Regions from separate parts of the Exiguobacterium sp. RIT452 genome, predicted to be linked through region 1. Evidence: riboswitches for the same ligand, from Rfam matches in the RefSeq annotation. Region 1 holds a riboswitch; each other region holds the start of a gene.
The links. Region 1 has a riboswitch for thiamine pyrophosphate ahead of thiD (bifunctional hydroxymethylpyrimidine kinase/phosphomethylpyrimidine kinase). Riboswitches for the same ligand answer to the same signal wherever they lie in the genome.
Positions count from the first base shown of each region.

Region 2: it holds a riboswitch for thiamine pyrophosphate, as region 1 does, so the genes downstream of both, D3D03_RS02690 (thiamine phosphate synthase) here and thiD (bifunctional hydroxymethylpyrimidine kinase/phosphomethylpyrimidine kinase) in region 1, are expected to answer to the same signal.
Region 3: it holds a riboswitch for thiamine pyrophosphate, as region 1 does, so the genes downstream of both, tenA (thiaminase II) here and thiD (bifunctional hydroxymethylpyrimidine kinase/phosphomethylpyrimidine kinase) in region 1, are expected to answer to the same signal.

Region 1 is NZ_QXJB01000005.1:101,614-109,017, reverse strand. Features, by position in the region: gene D3D03_RS12100 (hypothetical protein) at 1-438, opposite strand, end outside; gene D3D03_RS12095 (YitT family protein) at 580-1,449, shown strand; gene D3D03_RS12090 (CHASE3 domain-containing protein) at 1,617-2,234, shown strand; gene D3D03_RS12085 (ArsR/SmtB family transcription factor) at 2,297-2,662, opposite strand; gene D3D03_RS12080 (hypothetical protein) at 2,797-3,237, opposite strand; gene thiE (thiamine phosphate synthase) at 3,258-3,896, opposite strand; gene thiM (hydroxyethylthiazole kinase) at 3,886-4,656, opposite strand; gene thiD (bifunctional hydroxymethylpyrimidine kinase/phosphomethylpyrimidine kinase) at 4,640-5,446, opposite strand; TPP riboswitch at 5,573-5,683, opposite strand; gene D3D03_RS12060 (murein hydrolase activator EnvC family protein) at 5,743-7,035, opposite strand; gene D3D03_RS12055 (murein hydrolase activator EnvC family protein) at 7,243-7,404, opposite strand, start outside.
Region 2 is NZ_QXJB01000001.1:531,075-538,478, forward strand. Features, by position in the region: gene D3D03_RS02680 (OsmC family protein) at 1-52, shown strand, start outside; gene nagZ (beta-N-acetylhexosaminidase) at 49-1,296, shown strand; TPP riboswitch at 1,356-1,458, shown strand; gene D3D03_RS02690 (thiamine phosphate synthase) at 1,550-2,146, shown strand; gene D3D03_RS02695 (NAD(P)/FAD-dependent oxidoreductase) at 2,143-3,147, shown strand; gene thiS (sulfur carrier protein ThiS) at 3,132-3,335, shown strand; gene D3D03_RS02705 (thiazole synthase) at 3,337-4,104, shown strand; gene D3D03_RS02710 (ThiF family adenylyltransferase) at 4,101-5,111, shown strand; gene D3D03_RS02715 (hypothetical protein) at 5,239-5,628, shown strand; gene D3D03_RS02720 (helix-hairpin-helix domain-containing protein) at 5,714-5,920, shown strand; gene D3D03_RS02725 (exonuclease SbcCD subunit D) at 6,069-7,190, shown strand; gene D3D03_RS02730 (AAA family ATPase) at 7,172-7,404, shown strand, end outside.
Region 3 is NZ_QXJB01000001.1:274,000-281,403, reverse strand. Features, by position in the region: gene D3D03_RS01425 (class I SAM-dependent methyltransferase) at 1-289, opposite strand, end outside; gene D3D03_RS01420 (sporulation protein) at 409-1,182, shown strand; gene tenA (thiaminase II) at 1,257-1,952, opposite strand; TPP riboswitch at 2,027-2,132, opposite strand; gene D3D03_RS01410 (DUF1002 domain-containing protein) at 2,322-3,203, shown strand; gene abc-f (ribosomal protection-like ABC-F family protein) at 3,482-5,341, shown strand; gene D3D03_RS01400 (alanine/glycine:cation symporter family protein) at 5,562-7,037, shown strand; gene D3D03_RS01395 (diacylglycerol/lipid kinase family protein) at 7,158-7,404, shown strand, end outside.

The DNA of each region.
Region 1 (7,404 bases):
GCTGAACACGATACGTGTGAACGGATCACTGTATTGAATCTCTAACTCCATCAGATCTGAAATGCTGAGAAAAAGAGCCAACGTATGATGCATGATCAACTTTGACAGTCGACTTTCCGAAAAAGATTGGCTGTCCCGTGTGATATTCTCCGTATTCACGCCTGTCCAATCAATGCGTTCCTGTCCGGTCACACGATAAGACACCTGGACGGAGGATCCGTCAATCGACACGTTGTCAAGCGCGTCTGAGAACGGAAGTTGTTTAATCAATTCCTGAATGGCAGCTGTATTCGATACCGATGTTCCGACATGTCGCACGACTACGCGACCATCTTTCCACCCCTCTTCTTCCGGAGGTTTTTCCTGTTTCAGGACAAACAAAGAACCACTCGACAGTCCAATCCCGATACAAAGGAGGACAAGGATGATTTTTTTCAAGATGACCGTCTCCCTTCTCGAAATTCCAAACGTTCTGCTGACCTTTTTCAAATCAGGGGTTGAATTTATCCGAATATCAGCGTACTCTTGCAGGCAGATACTTTTTTTAGAGGAGGAGCATGAGATTTCTCATCAATCACAATGAAAACTAAACAACCCGCAAAGAAAAAACGGACGGAAAAAATTGGCTTCCTCTTGATTGGAACGCTGTTGTACTCTTTATACATCAGCTTACTGTTATCACCAAACGATATCGGTTCGGGTGGTATCATGGGAATTACACTGATTGCACAAGAACTGTTTCACACACCAATCGGATTAACCCAGCTCGTATTAAACATCCCTCTCTTTTTACTCGGTTTTCGTTTCTTAAGAAAACGATTCATGTTTTTATCCGGAATCATTGTCCTTGTATCCTCTTTTTTAATCGATTGGATTCCGACACAAATTGTCCCTGAATCTCTAAATGACCCTCTTGTCGCCTCGATTTTTGCAGGACTCGTTTCCGGCCTTGCGATGGCCTTGATTTTCTTTGGTGGTGCCTCGACAGGCGGGCTTGATATCCTCGGGAAATTTTTCTATGCTCGTTTTCATAACTGGCCGCTTCCCCGTATATTTTTGATGCAAGACTTGGTGATTTATATTCTGGTCTGGTTCGTATTCGACTTGAAACACGTCATGTACGCTTTAATCATGAGCTTCGTTCGTGCCAAAGCACTCCAAACCGTCTACAGTTTCTATTCAGCCTCAAAACAGTGCATCATCATATGTGAAAAAGCAGATGAAATCAATGAAGTCATCACGAAAGAACTCGGTCGGGGCGTAACGATTCTTGATGCCCGTGGCGGGTACTCGAAACGGACAAAAAAGATGGTTTATGTCGTCGTACAAAACAACGAGATTCTCAAGCTCCAAGAGATCGTCTCTTCTGTTGAATCCAACGCTTTTGTGACTTTCTCAGAAATTCATACCGTTTTTGGAAACTACAAGGAACATTCGTATTCATTTTAATAATCCTTATGTACTTCTATCGTCGCAACTATGGGTTGCGACGGTTTTTTTGTGTATAATACGCAAGTCAGCAGAAAATGTTCCATATTTTTTGAAGAACTCTTCACTTTTTGGGAAATAGTGGTTAAGCTAATGACATGACGTTTTACTGAAAAAGGACGGATTACATGAATCAGCTTTGGCGCCAACGTATTGTTCTCATTCTTATTATCAGTCTGTTTGCTTCCATTCCATTAATCTATGCATTAGGCGGATACCAAACCATTTCGAAAATGACTGAAGGTATGCACACGCAAGATATTCCGACAATTCAACAAGTCGATCAATTAATTGAACATAACCGGGATCGGGCTAACGCTGTCCGAGGCCTCCTGCTGTATGAAGACGACCGGTACATCGAACAGTATTATTTTTCCACTTCAAAAGCTCATGATTTACGCCGATTGCTCAACGCTTCGAATCAAACGCCGGGAGCCGTCAAAGATTTACTGATGCGAAATGATGCGTGGGAAGCGGAAATCGAAAAAGTCTTTACCGTCTATGAACAAGATAATCCGCAGGCCGCCAAAAGATTGGCGAAGCAAACGACGCAAACGACCCAAACAATACTCGAGGATCTTTCGCAAATAAAAGACAAGTTATATGGTGAACTGGAGCAAAAACTGGAATTGACGACGGAGATGACGACAGAATACAAACGAATGTGCTTTAGTTTATCAATCTTAGCCTTTTTACTTGTTGCGACGACTATCATCGTCTTCCATCGCTCCAAAAACGCTTCTTAAAACAAAAAAACACGTATCGGATACGCCGTTTCTTTTCATGGCATATTCGATACGTGTTTTTTTTAGTGTGTTGCTTTACCTTCATTGACGTGCTCCATCGCCAAATGAACAAGAGAGGAGACATGGTAGTCATCAAGTGAATAATAGACAACTTTGCCTTCTTTTCTATATTTGACCAATCCTTGTTTCAACAAGGTCCGCAGATGGTGAGAAGCGGTTGCAATCGAACAGTCGACTGAAGCCGAGACGTCACAAACACACAGTTCATCCTCAACAGTTAAGGCGTACGCAATTCGTAACCGCGTCGCGTCTGATAAGACTTTAAACAGTTTTCCGATTTCAAGCGTCGGAATCGTATCGACGACCTGTTCAATTTCTTTGGCGCGTTTCGCATCAATGGCAATCGTTTCACAACGGGGTGCTTCCATTGTCATCACCTCTTTCCTTCCAATTGCACCACCGTTTTGTCTCAATTGCAAGCAAATGAAATCAAGCATGAGCTTTTGGTCAGAAGAGCTGAATCAACACTCTGTTTGCAACGAAGTCTGATGTCTTTACGAAATCATCGTTTATGGTGATTTCGTCTCGTGATCGAGTAAAAAAGCCAACCCCCTAAAAAATTTCCGATATCCCAGACAATTCGATTGTTATCGACGGCCCGGACGCCAATATCGATGATGCCTGTACTCGTCAACCGTTCCCGGTATCGTCTCCGCAACAGTTTGGGCAACGGCAGACGCAACATGACCCGGTAGTAAAGATCCAGATGGGTATGACCCCAAATCTCTGTCGCAATGGAGCTTGTTTGAATGAATAACGATCGTTTATACCGTTGTTGATATTTATTTTTTAACAGAACGGCTAATTGATAAGAATAACGATTGGGAAAAGGAAACAGTACTGCCCCTAAATGATATTTCCCACGATTATCGACCCGAATGATTTGTGGTTCGATTCTGTATCGAATCCACCGTCCCCGAAATCGAATAGACTGCCATTTCACGTACATCACCTCTCAGGTGATTATACCCTGTCTGAAACGCTCTGATGCACCTGTTTGGCGGCTTCTAGAAATTCTCTCGTCGCCCGTTCGACATCCGGTTGGGCAAATAACGCGGAGACGACGGCAAATCCATCCACCGCCGCCCCTACTTCTGAAACATTTTCCAGCGTGATGCCCCCGATCCCGACCAACGGAAGCTCAACCGCTTGCCGGATTGCATGCAATGTCTCTTTCGACATGAACGTCGCATCGTTTTTGGTTGCAGTCGGGAAAAGCGAACCGACACCAAGATAATCCGCCCCGTTTTGTTCCGCCGAGATGGCTTGTTCGACTGTCGAGACCGAGACACCGATTGTAGCGGTCGGCATGAGTCGACGGGCTTCGGATAACGGAATGTCTTCCTGCCCGATATGCAGTCCTGCCTGCACGAGCTGCGCGATATCGATCCGGTCATTGATGATAAGCGGAACCCTGTACCGGTCCGCGAGTGCTTTCAGTTGAGTGGCCGCTTCTAGAAATTCCTTTCCGGAGGCTTCTTTTTCCCGCAATTGAACGATCGTCGCCCCGCCCTTGATCGCCGCTTCCACTGCTTCGACCAGCCGGGGTCTGGATTGAAGACGTGGATCCGTCACGGCATACACTAAATAATCAGGCTTCATTAAAGTGCACCTCCCGGAGTGTCTCCTCTGTCATCAAGCTGACGGCATTAAACAAACCGGTCCGAAAATCACCGATTCCTTTTTTCTCATCCGCCTGCTCCCCGGCTTTCCCCATCAAATAGGTTCCTAAAGCAGCAGCTTCAAAACATGCATAACCAGTCCCTAACAGCGTCGCAATCAAAGAAGCTGTCATACATCCCGTCCCCGTCACTTGACCGAGCCGTTTCGTTCCAACATCAAGATGAAGCTCGTGCTGTCCGTCCGTCACGAAGTCAACCGGTCCTGTGACCACAATGACTTGATTGGATTCGGCCGCAAACACCCGGACTGCATGAAGATCAAGCGATTCTCCTTCGGCGACGTCGACTCCCTTTGTTGTCGTCGCCTGCCCAAGTAGCGTTTTGATTTCTGAAGCATTTCCTTTAATCACCGTAAATTGAATCTGTTGCAGCAATTCCTTCATAAAATCCGTTCGTAAAGTAGTCGCACCTGCTCCGACCGGATCCAAAATGATCGGTTTCCCTAAACGATTGGCGGTTTTACCTGCCAACAGTTGCGCCTTTCGCATCGCAGGATTCAGCGTTCCTGTATTGATCACGACGGCATCGGCAAGTGCCACCATCTCTTCAACTTCTAACAAATCGTCCGCCATGACAGGAGATCCGCCGAGTGCAAGTGTCATATTGGCACAATCATTGATGGTTACGGTATTCGTCAAATGATGGATCAATGGTTTTTTTTCCTCAATGGTTCGTAACATGATTTTCCCTCCAGAATTCATAAAAGTGATGCGTCGGTCCAATCCCGTGACCAAGCGCAAAACCATGACGAATCGCTTCCGTCACATACCGCTTGGCATGGGCTACACTGTCGGTAAGCGAGTCCCCTAACGCAAGGCGTGCTGCAATCGCAGCTGACAACGTACAGCCTGTCCCATGTGTATGCAGACGATCCAGACGCTCCTGCTCAAAGAAATGATGTTGACCTTGAGTGTATAAAAGATCCGTGGCTTGTTGCCCTTCCAAATGTCCGCCTTTCAGCAAGACGGCATCCACCCGTTGTTTAGACAGCTCGATTGTGGCCTGCCGCATCTCCTCGATCGATTGAACCGGATAACCGATCATCCGCTCGATTTCCGGAATATTGGGCGTCACGAGTGTCGCGAGCGGTAACAGTTCCTCCATCAATGCCTGCTTCGCATCCGTCTGCAGTAAATCGTGCCCGCCTTTCGCGACCATAACCGGATCTAAAATGATCGGAACGCGACAGTGCTTGAGTTGTTGCGCGATGACGTGGATGGTTTCTTGATTCGAGACCATCCCGATTTTGACGGCATCCACACGAATATCTGAAAAAATCGAGGTGAGTTGTGCCTCGACGAGCGCCGGCGACACATCTTCAACCGCCTGGACCCCCAACGTATTTTGGGCAGTGATTGCTGTAATGACACTCATACCGTAGACACCAAGGGCGGAGAATGTTTTTAAATCTGCCTGGATTCCCGCTCCACCACCAGAATCAGATCCTGCAATCGTCAGTACATGTTTCATATCGTTTCCTCACTTTCGTGTGAGCAAATCTAAGGAGAGAAAACGGACGACAAAACAAAAAGCGCCGTCCGCTGTAAAAAAGCAGACGACGCCATGAACGACCGGTTATACCGGACGATACTTTCATGTCTTCGATCTCAACTTTCCTACGCTGGTATTATCCAGTTCAGGTGACAGGGTCGAAAACAGAATGGTTTTCCTCTCAGCCGGACTCCTCCAGCTCCCCTAGTTGCTCGTAATAATATTCTTTTTCACTGTAGCACAGCCATAAAAAAAAAACGAGCCGAAGCCCGTTTTTAGAAATATCCGAGAGGATTGACCGTATTCGCCGGTCCTGTCGCACTATACTGGTATCCACCAACATGTAACTCAAAGTGAAGGTGTGGACCCGTTGAATTTCCTGTGCTTCCAAGTGTTCCAAGTGATTGTCCTTGTGATACGGTTTGACCCGCCCCAACAGATAACGAATTCATATGCGCATAAACCGTCGTATACACTTGTCCATCCAGGAAGTGTGAAATCATGACATGATTTCCGTATGGTCCGCCACTTCCGGCTGTAATGACTGTTCCTGCTGCTGCTGCGCGAATCGGCGACCCGACAGGACCACGGATGTCGACTCCATTATGGAATGTATACCCATTTACACCACTTGCTGGTCCGAATCCTTGTGAGACACCACCGGCTGCCGGTCGAATAAACTTCGCCGATCCAGCAGGCACACTGACGACAGGTGCAGGACTGTCTGCTTTTCCAGTCGACTTACGTGTCGTGTCAGCCGCTGTTTTTGAGGCTTGTTCAGCTGCTGCTTGTTCAGCCGCCGCTTTTTCTGCTGCCGCCTTTTCTGCTGCTGCTTTCGCTGCGGCTTTTGCTGCCGCAATGGCACGTTCCTGTGCTTCCAGTGTTGCCTGTAATTCTTTTGCATCGAGTAGCTCTGTCGTAAATTTCACTTTCCCTTTACGCAGCTTTTTCAACGTTGCACTTCGCTCTTTCATCTGCTGTTTCAACTGTTTCTTTTGAACAAGTAAAGCTTCTTTTTCTTGAACACGTTCTGCTTTTTTCGTAACAAGTTCAGCTTTTGCTTCAGCTAATTTTTCTTGTGTTTCCAAATACGACACGATCATCTTATCATCTTGTTCAGCGATCTTTTTTCCTGCCATGACACGACTGAACAGATCCCCTAAGTTTTTTGATCCAAAAATGACTTCTTCCCATTTAATTGAATTCCCATCATTTTCTTGAAGAACCCGTAACCGATCTCCGAGCAATTCCTCTTGCTTGGCTAACATTTCTTCATAACGAATAATCTCTTGTTCAAGATCTTCAATTTGCACATTCAACTGACGAATTTGCTTATTTTTTTCCGAAATCCGGAAGATGTTTTCATTAATCGCAGCATCAATTTTGTTAATTTCTTGTTGTTCGCTGGATATTTTAGCTTCCTGTTTTTTGATGGCTTTTTCCAACTTACGCTGTTCTGCTGCATTTTGCGATTTTTTCTCTTTAATCGTCGCAGCATTCGCTGAAATCGGTACACTTGTAAACAATAATGTTCCGAATAATACCGTTGAAAGTAATTTTTTTAACATGTATGGTTTCCTCACTTATGTATAAATTCTTATTTGAAAAGCATTTAATTCGAAGTATTTCTCTCTGAGATTGATTATATCACCGGGATAGTTTCAGTAACGTTTCATTTGTGTTTCAAGTGAAAACGTTTTTTTGTCATATTCACGTATGACAGTAAACCGCAAAAAAAAAGAAACCCTTGCCGAAGCAAGGATTCCTGTGGATTTTTATAACATAGACATTGGATTAACTGTATTTGCTGGACCGGAAGCACTGTAGCTGTATCCACCTACGTGAATCTCGAAGTGCAGGTGAGGACCTGTTGAATTCCCTGTGCTACCGAGGGCTCCAATTTGTTCCCCTTGACTGACACGTTGTCCTGCACGAGC
Region 2 (7,404 bases), on a different contig from region 1:
AATTGAAGTCTACTATTCAATCAACGGCGTCCGAAACGAGGAACCGATTTGAAGCTGTTTTTCCCTGTTGTCTTCGCAACTGTCCTGTTGTCCGGTTGTGCCGACGAGACGGTGAAACCGGACGAACCGGCACCGAAGCAAGCCGAAGAAACAAAACAGCCGAAACCACAAAAACCGGAGCAACCGTCTGCCCGGGAACAAGTGGAAAATGAACTTAAGCAGACGGTCTCTCAGATGTCGACGGCGGAAAAAGTCGATCAACTGCTCTACATCGGTGTGGCCGGAACAGCATTGACGGAAGCGGATCGCCGGCTGTTGCAGCAACATGCGCTGGGTGGAGTGTTGTTACTCGGCGGTAATATCACGTCATCCGGCCAACTGAAGGCATTGACGGCTGACATCAATGAAGCGCAAACGTCGGATCAACGGGCATTCGTCGGTTTTGACGAAGAAGGTGGACGGGTCAGCCGGGTTCCGGACGCACAACTCAAACTGTCGCCGAGCCTGGCATATGGTCAAAAAAATGATCCGGAATTAATGGAAGACGTCGGGCAGACGCTTGGCTCCATTTCCCGTTTTTACGGATTCAACATGGATTTTGCACCGGTCCTTGACGTCAACAATAATCCGGCGAATCCGATCATCGGCGACCGGGCGCTCAGTGCGGACCCGCAACAAGTGGCACGACTCGGTGTGCCATTGATGCAGGGAATGAAGGAAGAAGATATCGTGCCGGTCGTCAAACATTTTCCGGGACACGGAGATACGACCGTCGACTCGCATGTCGGTCTGCCGCGGGTCGATGCGACGAAAGCGGAACTTGAGCAGACGGAGCTGGTCCCGTTTAAACGGGCGATTCAAGACGGGGCTGAAATGGTCATGGTCGCGCATATCCTGTTCCCGGCTCTCGACAAAAATCGACCGTCCTCGTTATCGAAAGAAGTCATGACCGGTGTGTTACGGAGTGAACTGAAATTTGATGGTGTCATCATCACGGATGATCTCGTCATGGGAGCCATCACAGAACGGTACGGATTAGCTCAAGCGGCAGGTCTTGCACTTGAAAACGGTGCGGATATGGCGATGTTTTCCTCACCCGGCGCGTACGCGTCCGTTCACAAGGAAATCATGGCGCGGATCAAACAAGGGAAACTGTCGACAGCCGATCTCAACCAGAAAGTCATGCGGGTCTTACGCTTAAAACAAACGTATGACTTGTCGCAAACGAAACGTGTCGACGAATACCAACGCTTGATCGAGCAGGTCAAAGCGGTCGAATCGGACATGCGACACTAATCAAGGGTGGAACTAATCGGACTACCCGTGGTAAACTACAGACGTACCACACAAATAAATATCTACACTAGGGGAGTCTCGCAGCAGACTGAGACGGAAGTATCCGGACCCTTTGAACCTGATCTAGTTCGTACTAGCGGAGGGAAGTGGTATCCGATCATCTATCGAGGGAACGCCAAGCGTCGCCCTTTTCGTAGGACCACTCCATCAGTTCATGGGGTGGTCCTTTTTCGTGTGGAAAGGAGGGGGAACGATGTCACATTTACACCTGATTACAACCGGACGCGACAGTAAGGAAGTGCTGGAACAGACCCTTCCGCAGCTCGCACTGTCCGTCGATCGCATCCACTTACGGGAGCCAACCTGGTCAGTCCGGGAATTGGTTTCCTGCATTGATACGTTGCTCGACCAAGGAGTCCGCGCAGACCAGTTGGTTGTCCATGACCGGCTCGATGCTGCACTCGTCACCGGCACGACCGTCCAGTTGACACGCCGCAGTCTGTCGGTCGAGCGTGTCCGGGCACAGTTTCCGACGATCTCCATCGGTCAATCGGTTCACTCGTTGACCGAAGCGATGGTGGCGGAACAAGCCGGCGCCGATTACGTGATGTACGGTCATATTTTTGAGACGGATTCGAAACCCGGCGTGGCGCCAAGGGGGCTCGATGCGTTACAGCAAGTCGTCGACTGGACATCGATCCCGGTCATCGCCATCGGCGGAATCAAACCGGAAAATCTGTCTGATGTCTTAACGACCGGGTGTAGCGGAGTTGCCGTCCTGTCCGGGATTTTGGGACAAATCCATCCGGCGGAAGCAGCCGGACGGTTCCGGGCGGTGATTGGACGATGAAACAACCGGATGTATTAATCGTCGGTGCCGGTATCATTGGTTTGACGCTCGCCTATGAGTTATTAAATCGGGGGCAAAGTGTTCGCGTGCTCGATCAGTCGGCAGTCGGACAAGGCGCGACACGGGCGGCAGCGGGGATGCTCGCGACGGACGAAGAACTGTCGGAACCGTTACATGCGTTAGCGGCAGTCAGCCGTGTCCTGTATCCGCAGCTTGTCCGTCAATTGTTCGACGAGACCGGGTTGACGAGCGGTTATCTCGAACTGCCGTTTCAGCTGCGCCAGGCAAAGCAAACCGTCCAATTTGAACGGGTCGGTCAAGTCGATCCTCCGTTGCTTGTCCGTGCGTTACGGCAAGCGATTGAACAGCGGGGTGGCGTGATTGAAGAACAGGTAAGTGTCTTGCGTCTTTTGCGGGACAGCGGGACGATAACCGGGGTGGAGACAAGCCGGGGACAACAGGTTGGTCGGCAGGTCGTCATCGCCGGCGGACGAGGATCGGAACCGTTGTTGCAAACGATCGGGATTCCGATTGATACGCTTCCGGTCAAAGGTGAGTGCCTATCTGTCCGTCTCACAACCGGTCGACTGGAGCAGACTTTGTTTCATGAGACGGTGTACCTTGTCCCGAAAGCAGACGGACGGATTATCATCGGCGCAACGGAACACGTTGGTGAGGAATCGACGACGGTCAACGCGGGCAGCATCTCGGACCTGTTGGCGGCAGCAATTGACGTGTATCCGCCGATCCGTGATGCGGCACTGGTTGACATCTGGTCCGGTGTCCGGCCGCAGACCCGTGACGGCTTACCGTATCTTGGACGGGTCAAAGGAATTGACGGTTTGTTGGTCGCGACGGGACATCACCGGCACGGCATCTTGCTCGCTCCGGTGACGGCACAAGTCCTCGCCGATTGTGTCATGAACCGAAAACCGGAAGTTACGCTGGAGGCATTTTGTTGCAGACGACACGAGGAGGAGAATACATGCAGATCCGATTGAATGGGAAAGACTATCCACTGGCGGAACAAACGAAGACGCTACACGACTTGATTCAGCAGTTGAACATCGATGAAGAGGTCGTCATCATCGAACAAAATCATCAAATCATCGACCGGTCCCGGTATACGGACACGAACGTCCAACCCGGTGATGTCGTTGAAATCGTTCATTTTGTAGGAGGCGGATAACATGTTAGAAATTGGCGGAAAAACATTTGCATCACGATTATTACTCGGAACGGGAAAATACCCGGACGCTGAAACGCAACAACAAGCGGTCGAAGCATCGGAAACGAACATTTTAACGTTTTCCGTCCGGCGTCTCGATGTCTTTGCGAAGGAACAGACGAATCCACTTGCGGCACTCGACTTAAGTCGTTATGACCTGTTGCCGAATACGGCGGGCGCAAAAACGGCGGAAGAAGCCGTCCGGCTGGCCCGGCTCGCCCGGGCATCCGGCATGTGCGACATGGTTAAAGTCGAGGTGATCGGTTGCGACAAGACATTATTGCCGGATCCGATCGAAACCTTACGGGCGGCAGAGGAATTAATCAAGGACGGTTTCATCGTCTTGCCGTATACGTCGGATGATTTGTTGCTCGCCCGTCGGCTCGAGGAACTGGGCTGTCACGCAATCATGCCGGCAGCGTCACCGATCGGTTCAGGGCAGGGGATTTTAAACCCGCTTGCGCTCAGTTTCATCATCGAGCAGATGACGGTCCCGGTCATCGTGGATGCGGGGATTGGTTCACCGGCTGACGCGGCTTACGCGATGGAGCTCGGTGCCGACGGTGTCTTGCTGAATTCTGCGGTCGCCCACGCCACCGATCCGGTCAAGATGGCACAGGCAATGAAACTGGCGGTCGAAGCCGGGCGCCTCGGTTTCGAAGCGGGACGGATCGAGAAAAAACGGTATGCGACGGCAAGCAGTCCGACGACTGGAATCAGCCGTCCATGACGGACCGCTACAGCCGCCAAATCCGCTTTCGTCCAATCGGACAAGACGGACAAGATCAACTGGCTGAGCGCCGCGTCGTCATCATCGGTCTCGGTGCGCTCGGAACAGCCAGTGCGGAACAGCTTGTCCGGGCCGGTGTCGGACGGGTGACCCTGATTGATCGCGATTACGTCGAGTGGAGCAATCTTCAACGGCAACAATTGTACACGGAACGGGATGCCCGGGAACGGTTGCCGAAAGCGGTCGCAGCCAAGCAACGGCTTTGCGAAGTCAATTCTACGGTGACGATCGAAGCGATTGTGGAGGACGTGACGGCGACGAACATTGATCGACTCGTTGCGGAGGCGGATTTGATCATGGATGCGACAGATAATTTCGCGATTCGGATGCTGATCAATGATGTCGCGGCAAAGCGGGAGATCCCTTGGATTTATGGGGCCTGTGTCGCCAGTTACGGCATGACATACACCGTTTTACCGAAGGAGACGCCTTGTCTGCATTGTTTGCTGAATCATCTGCCGCAACAACAGGATACGTGCGATACCCGGGGCATCATCAGTCCGGCCGTCCAACTGGTTGCCTCGCATCAAGTGACGGAAACCTTGAAACTGTTGACGGGTGCGAAAGCAGCACTACGTCGGACGTTGTTGTCGTTTGATCTTTGGACGAATCAGCAGAGTCAGATTGATGTCACGTCCTTAAAACAAGCAGCCTGTCCTACGTGCGGTGACGCTGCCGTCTATCCTTATCTCAACGGAACGCCGCTCCAATTCGTCACGTTGTGCGGTCGGGACACCGTGCAAGTCCGGGGAGAAGGGAAACGGGATTTGGTCCGGCTGGAAAACGAGATACGGGCACGCGGTATGAAAAGTCAACGGAACCCGTATTTGCTGATGTTCGAGACGGAGCAGCACCGGATTGTCGCCTTTGCCGACGGGCGGATCTTGATTCACGGGGAAGCGGATCCGGAACAGGCAAAACAGACGTACGCAACGTATTTCAAGTAAGCGTTCACAAAAAAGTAAACAATTTTTTTCGATACATGTTTTAGATGTTTAAAAAAGAGGTAAATAAGACTTCAGACGTAAGTCGGAGCTTTTTAGGTGGAATTGAATGTGAAGAGGAGTGATTACGATGAAACAAGAATTCGATCAATCGATCCAGTCATTGGATCAGACGAAGCGGACAGACCACGCAGCTGAAGCCGTTCAGCAGGCGAATTGGAATCCAGACCGGTATCGGACGAATCTGAATCCGTTCTATCTGTCACCTTGCAGCGTCGAAAGCCGGGTAGAGCGTCAACAGGAAGTTGACCGGATTGTCGAAGTCGAGCCTACATCCTCCCCTCTCCAACAGTTATTCGAGCAGAAACAGGAAGAGCATATAACAGCAACTGAACCAGGTTCTGGCAAAAATCCCGGAGGAAAATTTACGACTGGGATTGTCGTCGGAGCAATCATCGGAGGATCGGTATCCATCTTCACATCGGTGAAGCGATTTCGTCAAAAGCGTCGGACCCACTGAGGATGACCTCTAACATGTTGTAAAGAACCGTCTCCTTTTAAATGAGGAGGCGGTTTTTTGTTTAGGGAAACAGGAGGGGATGGCAATGCAATCCAATGCATCCAAATCCGAGGTGTTTTCTTCACTCGCAAAACCCGCACAACGGGCATTGAACGCACATGGTGTGACATCCTTGACTAGCTTATCGATGTACCGGGAAGACGAGGTGCTGAGGTGGCACGGAATCGGTCCTTCGTCGATACCGAAGTTGAAACGGGCGTTAGCAGATCATGGATTGGCTTTTAAGCCGTGAAGCAAGACGCAACCCATTGATTGACCGGGGGAAATCCCCGATTGATTGATGGGTTTTGTTTGGTTTGGAATCAGCAGGAGCTTCAGCAGAAGCGATCAAGTCATGCTAAAATAAAGATATTATAGAGGAAAAGTGAGCGTGATGAAAGATGAAATGGATTCATACTGCCGATTGGCATTTAGGGAAAATCGTTCATGGGGAATCGATGCTTGAAAACCAACGCGCCGTCCTCGACGAGTTTATCCGGTTGCTTGACCGGGAACAACCGGACGCGGTCATCATTGCCGGTGATTTATATGACCGGGCTGTCCCGCCGACGGAAGCCGTCGAACTGCTGGATTCCGTCTTAGCCGAAATCGTGCTCGAACGGAAGATTCCGGTCGTCGCGATCAGCGGAAACCATGATTCAGCAGAACGACTGAGCTTCGGAACGACGTTATTACAACGGGCGGGTCTTCATCTGGCCGGAAAGTTAACACCAACCATTGAACCAATCGAGATTCAAGGCGTCCGTTTTTACCCGGTCCCGTTCGCGGATCCGGCGACCGTCCGTTACATCCATCAAGATGATTCGATCCGGACCCATGATGAAGCGATGCGGAAAATCATCGGAACGATGACGATCGAGGGGCCAAGCGTCCTCGTCGGGCATGCCTTTGTCATCGGCGGACTTGAAACGGATTCCGAACGCCAGTTGTCGGTCGGAACGGCGGGACAGGTCAGCGCCAGTGCCTTTGCTCCGTTTACGTACACGGCACTCGGGCATTTGCATAATCCACTTGCGATCAAGTCAGACACGATCCGTTACAGCGGTTCGTTATTAAAATACTCGTTCTCGGAAGCACATCACGTGAAAGGCGTCGACATCTTGACGCTCAACGATGCGGGGATGTTTGACCGCCGGTTTGAACCGTTGGCCGCTAAACGCGACCTGCGTGAACTGACAGGCAGCCTCGCAGAATTGACGGATCCGGTCTTTGTCGCGACCCAAACAACGGACGATTACATCAAAATCAATTTGACGGATGCCGAAGCGTTGATCGATCCGATGGGGAAACTGAAGAAAATCTATCCGAACATTCTCCATCTCGAGCGGACCGGCTTTACACGTGAAAGTACACGATCGGTGCAAGCATCCCGCGATCAAGTCCAGGCGGCGACGTTGACCGATCTGTTCCGGGAATTTTATGAAGCGGTTCGTGAAAAACAACCAACGGATGCGATGCAATCCGTGTTAGAGGAGGAAGCTGCATGCGTCCAGAACGATTGACCTTACGTGCCTTCGGACCATTTGCCGATGAACAGACGATTGATTTTCGCGAACTCGGGGGGCGGACGATGTTCGTCATCTCCGGCAATACCGGTGCCGGGAAAACAACGATTTTTGATGCATTGACATTTGCCTTATACGGAGAAACATCAGGCGGGGAACGGGAAATGAGCGATCTGCGCAGTCATTTCGCCAAACCGGACCAAAAGACGGA
Region 3 (7,404 bases), on a different contig from region 1:
GTTGGAATTGAAGTTCTTCCGTCTCAAAACGGAATAAAAATTGACGAAATTCGTTAAAATAATCGTCCATTCGCAAAATAAATTCTTCTATACTTAAATTCTCATGCTTAATGATCCGTTCATGTTGAAACTCTAACTGGATTGCATACGTATCTCTAAGTAGAATCGGTTTTAACTTGATTCGACGCAGATCGTTTGATTTTTGGCGCGGACCGCTAATCGTCGCGTGTATGAGTGAAGTTGCCTGCAGCTTTTTGATAAGCAGGTCTTTTAATTGGTCTAGTTCCACGTATCGTCCCGTCCTTTTTTGTTTGGTCTTTCGAAACTGTAGCAAATTCACCCGCGTTCGACAAGCAAGCAAGCTTTATTGTTCAGTGCTCATACTTCATTTTTTAGGAGGAAAACAACATGTTCAAAAAAATTCTTTCACAAATCGGCATCGGTGCCGCAACGGTCGATACACGACTCGAACAAGATCACTGTGAACCCGGTGGAACGATCACGGGCGTCGTCCACATCAAAGGCGGCAGCGTCGATCAGGAAATCGCCCGGATTTATCTTGCCTTCAATACCCAATACAAACAAGAAGTCGGCGACAGTACGGCATTTACGACATTCACACTGGATCGGTTTGCGTTAAACGAAGCCCCGTTTACGATTGAAGCAGGTGTCGAACGCGAAATTCCGTTCACGCTCCAAGTACCGTTCAATACGCCGCTCTCCGTCAGCCAATCCAAGTCGTGGATTGAAACGGGTCTTGATATCGCGCAGGCGGTTGACCCTTCTGACCACGATGCTGTCGTCGTCAAAGCCAATGACTACCAATCGGTCATCCTTGAAGCGATGGAAGACCTCGGATTCCGTTTAAAGAAAGCCGATACAGAGAAATTACCGGGCCGCTTCCGGAAAGATCTGCCGATCGCGCAAGAACTCGAGTATTCAGCACGCGGCACCCATTATGCCCATAAACTGGACGAAATCGAAGTCATCCTGTTACAAGACCGGTCGGGCATCGATATCGTCGTCCAGATCGACCGCCGTGCGCACAGTCTTGGTTCACTGTTCAGTGAAATGGCCGGTACGGACGAGACGATGACAAAACTTTCGTTATCCAATCAGGATTTAACCAATCCGACTGCCGTCAAACAACGTCTGGCGGATTTGATTGAACGACACAGCTGAGTTATTTTTTTAGACAACAAACACCGGATCCGATTATCGTCGGATCCGGTGTTTGTTGATTTAAACGTTTTTCCTTACTTCGATGATGTGATTTCCATCGTCTGCATGTACTGTTTTTCAAACGTCTCTTCCGTCCACCCCATCTGCCAAAACATCAATTCATAATAACAACTTTTAACAAAATGTTGTTTCATCCGTTCCCGTTCTTCGGCACTTGCCCGCTCCGCCAAATCATTCAGACGATCAACTTGTTCAAAGACGACCCGTTCAAACCATTCGGAACTGTATGTCGCAATCCATTGCGCATAGATTGGAGAATCCGGCGTACAGCCTTGTAACTGCTGTCCGACTTCATAGTAAAGCCAATAACACGGTAAAATAGCGGCAATCGTCTCCCCCAGCGTCCCTTCACTCGCATGATGCATGTGCGACACATAAGCATAAGCCGTTGGTGCCGGTTCGAACTCAGCCAGCGTCTCGCTTGCAATCCCAAGCGGTTCAAAAAACGATTGGTGCAGACTGAGTTCTGCGGCATACGTCGATGTCGCATGCTCCGCCAGTTCAGCGATCGTCGCAAAATCTTGGGCTTTCGAAGCAGCGCGGGCCTGGATTTTCGCAAAATGTTTTAAGTAATAGGCGTCTTGCAGGACGTAATGGCGGAACTTCGCTAGCGGCAAAGTGCCGTCTCCGATCCCTGTGACGAACGGATGGCTAAAGCTGCTGTCCCAATACTGTTGTGCCGCTTGCCGGATTTCTTCACTGAATGTCATGTCGTTTCCCCCTTTGTTAATCAAAAAAACGCCACACCCGATGTCAGGCATGACGTGAAAAGACCATAAAAAGAGGATCGTCCACGCCACTTCCCTCCGTAAGTCCAAACTTAATCAGGTTCAAAGGGTCCGAACGTCTCCGTCGTCTCAGTCAGCCTACTGACTCCCCTAGTGGTCGCTATTTGATTTGTTTTGAGTTTATCATGATTTGATGTGGAATTGATCCTTTCTCGTCATTTCGCTCATTTTTTTTGTACAATGAACATGACGGAAGGTGGATGGCGGCTCGTCCTTGAGACCGATTCTCTTCTGTCGCCGGTCGATTAGACTAAATTTAGTACCTGATACTTAACTTATGGAGGAACTTTTATGAATAAAACAATCACATGGACGGCATCTGCTTTACTTGCTACCACCTTACTGCTACCGACGGCCGCATCTGCTGAGCAAGTGGTTGACAAAACAATCGTCACCCTTGGCGAATCCCTTGGGGCAAAGGATAAATCGTGGGTCTTGTCCCGCTTGAATGCACCGGAAGGCATCACTCCGATTATCGCAACATCTGCCGATGAAGAAAAATATCTCGGGAAAAATATTCCCCAATCACAACGGGGTGGCGGCATGTACTCTTCCGCTAAAATTGAGTTGGCGGAAAAAGGTGATGGATTATCTGTCGCGACCGAAAACATCACCTGGGTCACAAAAGACATGTACCTCAACGCCCTCGTCACGGCGGGTGTAACGGATGCGGACATTACGATCACGTCCCCGTACAAGGTAACCGGAACTTCGGCTTTGACCGGGATCATGAAAGCGTACGATCAAACCTCTGCCGAGACCGGCATCAAACTGACGGATGAACGAAAAGACCTTGCCCAGCAAGAACTCTCTGTGACATCCGATGTCGGGAAAACGGTCGGGACGGATAAAGTCGCCGACTTGATGAATGAAATCAAAGCGGAAATCGCGAAACAACAGCCGGAAACGAAGGTCGAAATTGAAAACGTCATCGTCCAAGTCATCCAAAACAATAACATCAATTTATCCGATGCTCAGATGGACCGGTTGACCGGACTGTTTAATCAAATGGAACAAGCGGACCTGAACTGGGGTCAAATCGAGAGTGGACTGAAAGATGCTGGACAAGATATCCAGGCCTTCGCGACCTCAGAAGAGACAAAAGGATTTTTTGCGAAGTTGTTTGATGGTCTCAGTGCATTCTTCAACTCGATTGCCGGCTTGTTTAAATAAAGATTAACGTTTTCTTTTCTGTCAGGCATGGTAAAATAGATGTATTGAATCGGAAAAGGTGGTGTGAAGACATGGGTTTTGCTGCGTGTAAGCATTGGTTGATGGAACAACTGTATCTGTTGCGCGCGATTTTTCATGGAATGGCGTTCTAAGGGACTAGTCTGCCCTTTTTTAACGAACCCAATACCTGAAAAATAAAGCAAAGCGCATCTTCCACGAGTCAAGGAGAGTGCTGTTTGCGCTCTCCTTTTTTTGATGCGCCAGAGAGGATATTTCATATGATGATCTGCGACATCCAACACCTGACAAAACAATTCGGAGGCGACGATATCTTAACGGACGTCTCCCTCTTTATCGAGCACCAAGACCGGATCGGCTTGATCGGCCGAAACGGAAGCGGTAAAACGACGCTCTTACGTTTGATTGCCCGGCTTGATTCCGAAGACAGCGGAACGATTTATCAAAAAAGCGGGCTCTCCATCGGTTATTTGGCACAACTTCCCGTGTTCGACAACGTAATGACGGGGCGTGATGTCCTGTGGACTGCCTTCGCCACGCTTGTCGGTTTACAACACTCCCTGCAACAAATCGAACGGGACATGGCGACAAACATCGATCAGATCGATCAGTTGCTCGAGCGCTACACGCAAGAGACGGAAGCATTTGAGCGCCAAGGCGGATATTTGCTGGATTCCAAAATCGACCGGATGATTAACGGCTTGCAGTTACATGCCCTTTTGGATCGTCCGTTTGAGCAGCTCAGCGGCGGCGAACAGACAAAAATCTGCCTCGGACGGATGTTGTTGACCGAGCCGGAGTTGTTGATCCTCGACGAACCGACAAACCATCTGGATTTAGACGCCGTCGAGTGGCTGGAATCCTTTTTAGCTGATTATGCCGGGGCTGTCCTGATCGTCTCCCACGATCGTGTGTTTCTTGATGCGGTCGTGACGCGCATCGCTGAACTGGAGGAGGGTCAGATTCAGCTGTACCAGGGAAATTACACGTTTTACGTGAAGGAAAAGGAACGCCTTCTACTTGAGCAATTCCATGCTTACCAGGAACAACAGAAGAAGATCAAGCAGATGAAGGAAGCGATCCGCCGTCTGCGGCAATGGGCAAACGAAGCGTCACCACCAAGCGAAAAACTGTTCCGAAAAGCAAAATCGATGGAACGGGCACTTGCACGGATTGAACGGATCAAACGCCCGAAGCTTGACGCCGAGACCCCCGATCTTACGTTTGCAGCACATGGAAAAACGAGCCGGATGGTTTACCGCGTCGAGGATGTCAGCATCGCCTTCTCTAAGCAACCGTTGCTTCATTCATTAACCTTTGAGATTTCAGCAAAAGATCGAATCGCCATCGTCGGCGCAAACGGAAGCGGAAAATCCACACTATTGCATCTCCTGTTAGGCCATCTCGAACCGACAAGCGGTCTGATTACGCGTGGACCGTCAGTGAAAATCGGCTATCTGTCGCAACGCATTGACTTCCCGCCCGGTGAACGTTTAATCGACGTTTTTCGCGCGACCGTTGATCTCGATGAAGGAACGGCGCGGCAGCGTCTCGCCCAGTTCTTGTTTTTTGGCCCCCGGGTCTTCTTACCGGTCGAGGCGTTAAGTGGTGGTGAACGGATGCGGCTGATGCTCGCGATTCTGGTCCACTCCGATTTGAACGTACTGATTTTGGATGAGCCGACCAATCATCTCGACATCGAATCACGTGATGCGCTCGAAGAAGCACTCGAATCATTTGACGGAACGTTGATCGCCGTTTCGCACGACCGCTATTTCTTGAACCGGCTGTTTACGAAGACCCTTTGGCTTGATCAGACGATGGAGCTGTTTCCCGGTTCGTATGCCTATGCGTCAACCAAACGGCAAACACAGCCGCCTGTCGCCAAAATACCGAAGAACGTCGTTTCTGCTAAAAAACGACCCTCTCCTTCTATTCCAGTACAGACAACACGTCAAGTAGAAGCGACGATCGAACGATTGGAACAGGAACTGACGATGCTTGATCGGCAACTTGCTGAAACGACGGATTATGAAGAGACGGTGAAACTTTTTTCTGTCCGTGAACTACTTGTCCAACAGCTCGATGCGCAATACGAACAATTTTTAGCTTCGGAATGAGTCATTCCTCCTAAATTATGTGATTTTAAGACCTGTCGATTTAGTCGACAGGTCTCTTTTATTTTTTAAAAACAGTTCAAATTCTCTACTTTCTAAATAGTTAACCGTGTTAATTTATGAAAAAAAGTTTTAAAATTTATCTTGCATATTATCTGAAAATTCGTATAATTCAACGTATAGCTATTTTTTCTACAAAAAAACTTTAGGAGGAATTTTTCAAATGGATGCCTTTCAACAAGCAATACAATCAGGAGTCGATTTTGCGAACAACATCTTATGGTCTTATATCTTAATCGCAGCACTGATCGGGGTCGGCATCTATTTCACGATTCGGACGAAGTTCATTCAGTTCCGGTACTTAAAAGAAATGTTCCGAGTGACGCTCGATAAAAATGAAAAAACGACGGATGACGGAGGAGAAAGCATTACATCGCTTCAATCGTTCTTCATCGGTGCCGCTACACGAATCGGAACCGGTAACCTGGCCGGTGTTACCATCGCCATCACGCTTGGTGGTCCGGGTGCCGTCTTCTGGATGTGGATGGTCGCTTTGCTCGGAGGCGCTACTGCCTTAATCGAAAGTACACTGGCTCAAGTCTACAAAGTCCGCGATACAAAAAACAATGCTTACCGCGGAGGTCCAGCCTACTACATTGAAAAAGGACTAAAAAACCGTGCCCTTGGAATCGTCTTCGCGATTTTAATCGCTGTCACATTCGGTTTGATCTTCAACTCGGTTCAATCGAACACGATCGCTGCAGCCTTTGATAATGCATTCGGTATCAACAAAGCTGTCATCGGTGGTATCTTGGTCGTCTTGACAGGACTCGTCATCTTCGGTGGTGTCCACCGCGTCGCAAAATTCTCAGCCATCGTCGTTCCTGTCATGGCAGGTCTTTATTTAATCGCTGCTCTCTTCGTCGTCGTCACGAATCTCACGGAACTTCCTGGTGTCTTCGCAATGATCTTCAAGAGCGCGTTCGGAATTGAACAAGCATTTGGCGGATCCGTCGGAGCTGCCATCTCGCTCGGAGTAAAACGTGGTCTGTTCTCAAACGAAGCCGGTATGGGGTCTGCACCAAATGCAGCAGCCGCTGCGGAAGTCTCTCACCCTGCAAAACAAGGTTTCTTACAGACACTCGGTGTTTTCCTTGATACGTTGATCGTCTGTACAGCAACTGCTGCCATCGTTCTTCTCAGCGACAGTTATGCAGCCGGTAACGGCGAAGGAATCGCGATGTTACAGAACGCATTAGGTGAACAATTGGGTGCCGTCGCTCCTGCCTTTATCGCAATCTGTGTCTTCTTATTCGCTTTCAGTTCAATCGTAGGCAGTTACTACTACGGTGAAACGAACATCGAATTCATCAAAAAGAGTCCAGCCGCTGTGTTCGGATTCCGAATCGCAACGATGGCTTTCGTCTTCATCGGTTCTGTCTTAAGCCTCGGTATGGTATGGAGTTTCGCCGACCTCTTCATGGCCGGTATGACGTTAATCAACTTGACAGCGATCTCGCTCTTAGGCGGCATCGCCCTCAAAGTCATCAACGATTACCAGGAACAACGGAAAAAAGGACTTGATCCGGTCTTCTCGGCAAAAGCACTCGGCATTGAAAACACAGAGTGTTGGGATGAAGAAGAAGCCGTCCGTCCTGCAGCTGGAGAAGCGTCACCGCCTCCGATCGCGCGCCGCTAATTGTATGCCTTGCCTTGGATGTTACGCCTTCCGTAATATCCAAGGTTTTTTTCTGTTCAGGATTACGTTTATGCAATCTTGGGAAAATAGGAACAGGTAGAATCAAAGGAGGAATCATTTGTGTCAAAAGTCATGCTCATCATCAATCCGTCATCCGGTAAAGAACTTGGCAAAAAACATGCCGAACTCGCAGAGGGAACGTTAGCGCAACGTTTTACGGAAGTCGATGTTCGCTTTACAGAAAAAGAACGCGACGCAACAGAATTCGCGAAAGAGGCCGCACTCGGACAATACGATGCCGTCGTCGCCATGGGAGGAGACGGGACGGTCAATGAAGTCATCACCGGAATTGCCGAACAAGATCATC